DNA from 3 places in the Pseudomonas sp. LBUM1676 genome. Region 1 is predicted to be linked to each of the others. Evidence: predicted binding sites of a transcription regulator. Region 1 holds the regulator's gene; each other region holds the start of a gene.
What was found. The regulator FliA, encoded in region 1, starts transcription of late flagellar genes. The targets are predictions, from matches to a motif close to CTAAAGTTTNNNNNNNNNNNGCCGNTAA.

Region 1 (2,267 bases):
CGCGCTTGATCACCTGACCGGTGAGGTCCTGGTAGTCCTGGGCGAGCAGAATGTCGTTGAGGTTGCTCGACACAATGCGATTGTCTGCACTGCTGCGAGTCAGAAAACCGTCGACCCTGCGGGCCAGTTCGCGGAACTCTTCAGCCCCGACTTCGCGACGCATGAACCGGCCCCAATCAGTGCTCAAAGCCTGGGCTTCGTTGCTCAGGCCGTTGACCAGCGGCGTGGCGTTCTCGACCAGGTCCATGGTGCGGTTGGCCGCGGCTTCGGTCAGCCGGACCACGTAGCCCAGGCGCTCGGTGGCGTCCGTGATCTGGGACACTTCCTCCGCTTGCGGCATGTGCGGGTCAATCTGGAAATTGACGATCGCGCTATGCAACTCGCGGGTGAGCTTGCCCACTTCCTGATACAGGCCGCGGTCACGGGTCTGGTTGAGCTCATGGATCAATTGCACCGCGTCGCCGAACTTGCCTTTTTCCAGGCTTTCGACCAATTCGACCGCGTGTTTTTTCAGGGTCGATTCGAAATCGCCCTGTGAACATTCTTTTTGTTCCATAGCTCCCCCGTGGCGCAGTTGCTCAACCAATGCGTTCGAAAATCTTCTCGATTTTTTCTTTCAACGCCTGGGCCGTGAAGGGTTTGACCACATAGCCGTTGACCCCGGCCTGGGCCGCTTCGATGATCTGCTCGCGCTTGGCTTCAGCGGTCACCATCAGCACCGGCAGGTGCTTGAGCTTTTCATCGGCGCGTACGTGACGCAGCAGATCGATGCCGGTCATGCCAGGCATGTTCCAGTCAGTGACCAGAAAGTCGATGCTGCCGCTGTTGAGCATCGGAATGGCAGTAGTGCCATCATCCGCCTCGACCGTGTTGGTGAACCCGAGGTCACGCAACAGGTTTTTTATGATCCGCCGCATCGTTGAGAAGTCATCAACGATGAGGATTTTCATGTTCTTGTCCAATTCGACCTCCAAGCAGTCTTAAACGCGCCCAGCACCTGGACGCGCCATTTCAATCAATCCGGCGATGCACTCGATGACTGTCTGGAGCACAACAGATCGCGACCGGCGCGGTTCAACCCCACACCAGCCACGTTCGCAGTGTCCCCACACTGCCTTCAGCGCGCTCGCCACTCCCCCAAACGCCCCCGCAAACGGGCCGCGCACTGGCTGTGTAACTGGCTGACCCGGGATTCGCTGACCCCCAGGACCTCGCCGATTTCCTTGAGATTCAGCTCTTCGTCGTAGTACAGCGCCAACACCAGTCGCTCACGCTCCGGCAAATTGGCGATCGCGTCCGCCAGCGCCGCCTGGAAGCGTTCATCTTCCAGGTCGCGCGACGGCTCCGGATGTGCACTCGCGCCATCCTCGTGCAGCCCTTCGTGTTCGCCGTCCTGCAACAGATCGTCGAAACTGAATAACCGGCTGCCCAGGGTATCGTTCAAAATCCCGTAATAATCGTCGAGACTCAATTGGAGTTCGGCCGCAACTTCGTGATCTTTAGCGTCGCGACCGGTTTTAGCTTCAATCGAGCGAATGGCGTCGCTGACCATCCGGGTATTGCGGTGGACCGAACGTGGCGCCCAGTCCCCCTTGCGCACTTCATCGAGCATCGCGCCGCGGATCCGGATGCCCGCGTACGTTTCAAAACTGGCGCCTTTGCTGGCGTCGTACTTGGTCGAGACTTCGAGCAGGCCGATCATCCCGGCCTGGATCAGGTCTTCGACCTGGACACTGGCCGGCAGACGCGCCAGCAAGTGATAGGCAATGCGTTTTACCAGTGGCGCGTAACGCTCGATCAGCTCGTACTGCGAATCACGGGCCGACGTTTTGTAGAGGTTATAGCCACTGGCTGTCATAGCACCGGTCCTGCCGTTTGTTGCACGAGGCGCTCCACGAAAAACTCAAGGTGCCCGCGAGGATTGGCAGGCAGCGGCCAGGTATCGACCTTCTGCGCAATCGCCTTGAACGCCAGCGAACACTTGGAACGCGGGAATGCTTCATACACGGCGCGCTGCTTTTGCACGGCCTTGCGCACGCTTTCGTCGTACGGCACCGCACCGACGTATTGCAAGGCGACGTCGAGGAAGCGATCGGTGACCTTGGTCAACTTGGCGAACAGGTTGCGACCTTCCTGCGGGCTCTGGGCCATGTTGGCCAGGACGCGGAAGCGGTTCATGCCGTAATCGCGATTCAGCAACTTGATCAGGGCGTAGGCGTCCGTGATCGAGGTCGGTTCGTCGCAGACCACCAGCAGGACTTCTTGCG
Region 2 (2,267 bases), 2.1 Mb from region 1:
GGGTACGAATCACTTCCACGGCCTGATCGATGGTGGACGACAGCTTGTCGATCTGTTGCAGGCTGCCATCGATATTGACCTGGCCTTGCTGCGCCTGGGATTCGGCGTCGCGCATTTCGCTGGCGGCATGCTCGGCATTCTTGGCCACATCCTGCACGCCATAGGTTACTTCGTTGATGGCCGTTGCTACCAGTTCCATCTGCTGGGACTGCTGCTGGCTGCGTTGCTGGGCCTGGGCGGCGTCGTTGCCCAAGTCACTGGAAGACTGGCCCAGGGCGCTGGCAGAGGCCTGCAGTTCGCTGATCACCTGGCGCAGTTTGGCGGTGAAGGCATTGAAGTGGTGCGCCAGTTGCGTGACTTCATCCTGGCCATTGGTGTCGAGGCTGCGGGTCAGGTCGCTGTCACCGCTGGCGATGTTGGCCATGGCGTTCACGGTTTCCTGGAGCGGACGCACGATGCTGCGGGCAATCAGGATCACCAGCAGCGCCATGATCAGGGCAATCACCAGGCCCATGAACGAGGCCTTCCACATCTGGGCGTAAAATTCGTCCTGCATGTCATCGATGTACACGCCCGAACCGATGACCCAGCCCCAGGGTTCGAACAGTTTGACGTAGGAGGTTTTCTCGACCGGGGCACTGGCGCCCGGTTTCGGCCAGCGGTAGTCGATTGTCCCGGCACCCTTGGATTTGGCCACGGCGACCATCTCGTTGAACAGCGCGAACCCGTCCGGATCGCGGATCGCCGAGAGGTTCTGGCCATCGAGTTTCGGGTTGGTCGGGTGCATTACCATGACGGGAGTAAGGTCGTTGATCCAGAAGTAATCGTTCTGGTCATAACGCAGGCCGCGAACGGCCGTCAGCGCCTGCGTCTGCGCAGCTTCCCGGGTCAGCGTGCCAGCGGTTTCCAGGCCATGGTAGTAGCCCAGAATACCGCTGGCGGTCTGCACCACGTGCTGGGTTTTCTGCGCCTTGGCCTGATACAGGTCTTGGTGAATCTGTTTGAGCATCAAGGTGCCCAACGTCATCAGCATCAGGATGGCCACGATCAAGATGAGCCACAAACGTCGACTGATCGACATATTGCGCAAGCTGTTCATAACGCTGTCACTCCGGTTTCTTGTTCTTGTAATAGATGATCGTCAGCCTCCAACCGCATGTTGCCGGACGGGCCTGGAAGACTGTAAGTCCATAAACGCGGCAGCGTTGATCGGGCTTGTCTGATAGGATTTCGGCCCCGCGCGGAAAAACCTGAGTCCAAGTTGATTTTTCACGGAATTTTTATGGTTTTGTGGGGAGCTTGTGCGCGCGGGACTTCATCTGCACTGATCACAGTGGCGTTCTGGAAAATATTAACGGGGCATGCCGTGGCGCATCGCTTCTTGGGGGATTGATGGATCTTTGGACCGCCTTTCAGGCATTGATACTGGGCGTTGTAGAGGGATTGACGGAGTTTTTGCCCATCTCCAGTACCGGGCACCAGATTATCGTGGCCGACCTGCTCAACTTCGGGGGTGAGCGCGCCATGGCCTTCAACATCATCATCCAGCTCGGGGCGATCCTGGCGGTGGTGTGGGAGTTTCGCCGCAAGATTTTCGACGTGGTCATCGGCTTGCCGACCCAGCCAGGTGCTCGGCGCTTTACCGCGAACCTGCTGATCGCCTTTATGCCGGCCGTGGTATTGGGGGTGATTTTCGCCGACCTGATCCACCACTACCTGTTCAACCCGATCACGGTCGCCACGGCGTTGGTCGTGGGCGGTGTCGTCATGTTGTGGGCTGAACGGCGTCAGCATGAAGTGCATGCCCATACCGTCGACGAAATCACCTGGAAAGACGCCCTGAAAATCGGCTTCGCCCAGTGCCTGGCAATGATTCCGGGCACTTCGCGCTCCGGTTCGACGATCATCGGTGGCCTGCTGTTCGGCCTGTCGCGCAAGACCGCCACCGAGTTCTCGTTCTTCCTGGCGATGCCGACCATGGTCGGCGCGGCGGTGTACTCGGGCTACAAATACCGCGACCTGTTCGTGCCGGCTGATTTTCCGGTATTCGCCATCGGCTTCGTCACTGCGTTCATCTTCGCGATGATTGCCGTGCGCGGCCTGTTGGTGTTCATCGGCTCTCACAGCTACGCGGCGTTCGCCTGGTATCGCATCGTGTTCGGCCTGTTCATCCTCGCCACCTGGCAGTTCGGCTGGGTTGACTGGACTGCTGTCACGCCATGAATGACGCCAGCGCGCGCAACAACCCCGGACGCGGGTCCGGGGGC
Region 3 (2,267 bases), 3.0 Mb from region 1:
TGGGAAATGGCGTCAGCACCGGTTTCGTTGGCGATTTCGATCAGGCGCTTGGCGATCAACGGACGAGCGATGGAAGTGCCCAGCAGGTACTCGCCTTCGTAAACGGTGTTGGCGCGGAACATCGGGAACACGAAATCACGCACGAATTCTTCGCGCAAATCGTCGATGTAGATTTCTTTTACGCCCATGGCCTGAGCCTTGGCGCGGGCCGGCTCGACCTCTTCGCCCTGACCCAGGTCAGCGGTGAAGGTCACGACTTCACAGTTATAAGTATCCTGCAGCCACTTGAGGATCACCGAAGTGTCCAGGCCGCCGGAATACGCCAGAACGACCTTGTTTACGTCCGCCATGCCATTACTCCACGGGGTTTACGGAAAGCCGTCAAGTCTACCGGGCATGCAGAATAATTTACAGAGGCGCGACAGCTTATGACGACGAAGCGACAGATTATGTCGAGCGAGCGACGACTACCGCCCTTTCAGGAAGTCTTCGCCGCGCTCGCCGATGCGGTTGCCTGAGGCGCCAGCGGACCGGCGGGTGCTACCCGCGCCAGATGCACATTGACCCGGCGGTTCTTCGCCCGGTTGGCGGCCGAGGTGTTGGGCGCCAATGGATAGCGTTCGCCATGGAAGCGCAGGGTGATCTGCGATTCCTGAATGCCGTTGGCCTTGAAGAACCCCATGACCGCCAGGGCCCGGCGCCGCGACAGGTCACGGTTGGTCAGGCGGTTGCCGCTGTTGTCGGAGTGACCGTCGAGTTCGACGTGATTGACGGTCGGGTCGGCCTTCATGAACTCCAGCATCACCTGTAATTGTGCCTTTGCCTGCGCGTCGAGATCGATGCCTTCGCCAGGGAAGCCGATCTGCGATTGTTTAACCTGCTCGAAATTTTTCGGCAGCAGTTTTGCCACACAGCCCTGGTAGTCGTTGAAAGCCTTGCTGAACCTGACCGGCAATAGCCGCACCTCCGAGACCCGGCCATCACCCGAGTAATGTCGAACCACCGGACTGCGGCCGTCCATCAAGCCGCTGATCAAGCGCCCGGCCTGAACCTGCGAGCTGTTGAACAGCACATTGCCGCTGCCGATTTGCACGGAACCGAGGTTGATATCGCCTCGCCCCGGCTGCCAGGGCGCTGCGGCCGCCAGCAGGATCGCCGAACCGCCGCCGATCATCGCGTTATAGGCCTTCAGACGAAAGATTGCCTGCTCACCGGCGCGGCGCACGAACTCACCCGAGCCGAAATCGGTGATCGGTTGCGCCAGGCGGCATTCGAACCTGTCCCCTTCGACCGTCCACTCGATGCTCTCCAGCCGGGTCTGAAAAGTGAGCGCCATCGCAGGCAGGCTGGCAAACACGCTGAGCAAGGCTAAATAACGCTGGCGCACGGGAGGCTCCACTGGCTTCTTCCACAAAAACACCGACACATACTGTTAACGGCATACCTGTTGGATATCGGAAGCTTCCTGCAAAACTTGATAGCGAGTGCCTGGAAGAGTCTTTTCCGGTAGCATTCCCCAGAGTTTGACCCGCCTGGAATCCCCTCATGTCCGACCGCCTGACCCTGCTGCGTCCCGACGACTGGCACATTCATCTTCGCGATGGTGCCGTGTTGACCAATACCGTTGCGGATGTTGCGCGCACCTTTGGTCGCGCCATCATCATGCCCAACCTGGTACCTCCGGTGCGTAACGCCGCTGAAGCCGATGGCTATCGACAGCGGATTCTCGCTGCGCGCCCGGCCGGCAGTCGCTTCGAACCGTTGATGGTGCTGTACCTGACCGACCGCACCCAGCCCGAAGAAATTCGCGAGGCCAAGGCCAGCGGTTTCATTCACGCCGCCAAGCTTTATCCGGCCGGCGCGACCACCAATTCGGACTCCGGTGTCACCAGCATCGACAAGATCTTCCCTGCACTCGAGGCCATGGCCGAAGTCGGGATGCCCTTGCTGGTTCACGGTGAAGTCACCCGTGGCGATGTCGACGTGTTCGATCGCGAAAAACTTTTTATCGATGAGCACATGCGTCGTGTGGTCGAGCGTTTCCCGACGCTCAAAGTGGTGTTCGAACACATCACCACCGCTGACGCCGTGCAGTTCGTCAACGAGGCCTCGGCCAACGTCGGCGCGACCATCACCGCCCATCACCTGTTGTACAACCGCAACCACATGCTGGTGGGCGGGATTCGGCCGCACTTCTACTGCCTGCCGATCCTCAAGCGCAACACGCACCAGGAAGCCCTGCTCGACGCCGCCACCAGCGGCAGCGA

Region 2: the regulator FliA is predicted to act here: its motif matches at 1,228-1,255, upstream of ACA041_RS13965 (methyl-accepting chemotaxis protein).
Region 3: the regulator FliA is predicted to act here: its motif matches at 1,452-1,479, upstream of ACA041_RS05315 (flagellar protein MotY).

The regions. Positions count from the first base shown of each region.
Region 1 is NZ_CP166777.1:5,051,981-5,054,247, forward strand. It holds gene ACA041_RS23280 (protein phosphatase CheZ) at 1-556, opposite strand, end outside; gene ACA041_RS23285 (chemotaxis response regulator CheY) at 579-950, opposite strand; gene fliA (RNA polymerase sigma factor FliA) at 1,118-1,858, opposite strand; gene fleN (flagellar synthesis regulator FleN) at 1,855-2,267, opposite strand, start outside.
Region 2 is NZ_CP166777.1:2,972,786-2,975,052, forward strand. It holds gene ACA041_RS13965 (methyl-accepting chemotaxis protein) at 1-1,099, opposite strand, end outside; gene ACA041_RS13970 (undecaprenyl-diphosphate phosphatase) at 1,393-2,223, shown strand; gene ACA041_RS13975 (DUF1294 domain-containing protein) at 2,220-2,267, shown strand, end outside.
Region 3 is NZ_CP166777.1:1,169,847-1,172,113, reverse strand. It holds gene ACA041_RS05320 (argininosuccinate synthase) at 1-350, opposite strand, end outside; gene ACA041_RS05315 (flagellar protein MotY) at 479-1,387, opposite strand; gene pyrC (dihydroorotase) at 1,546-2,267, shown strand, end outside.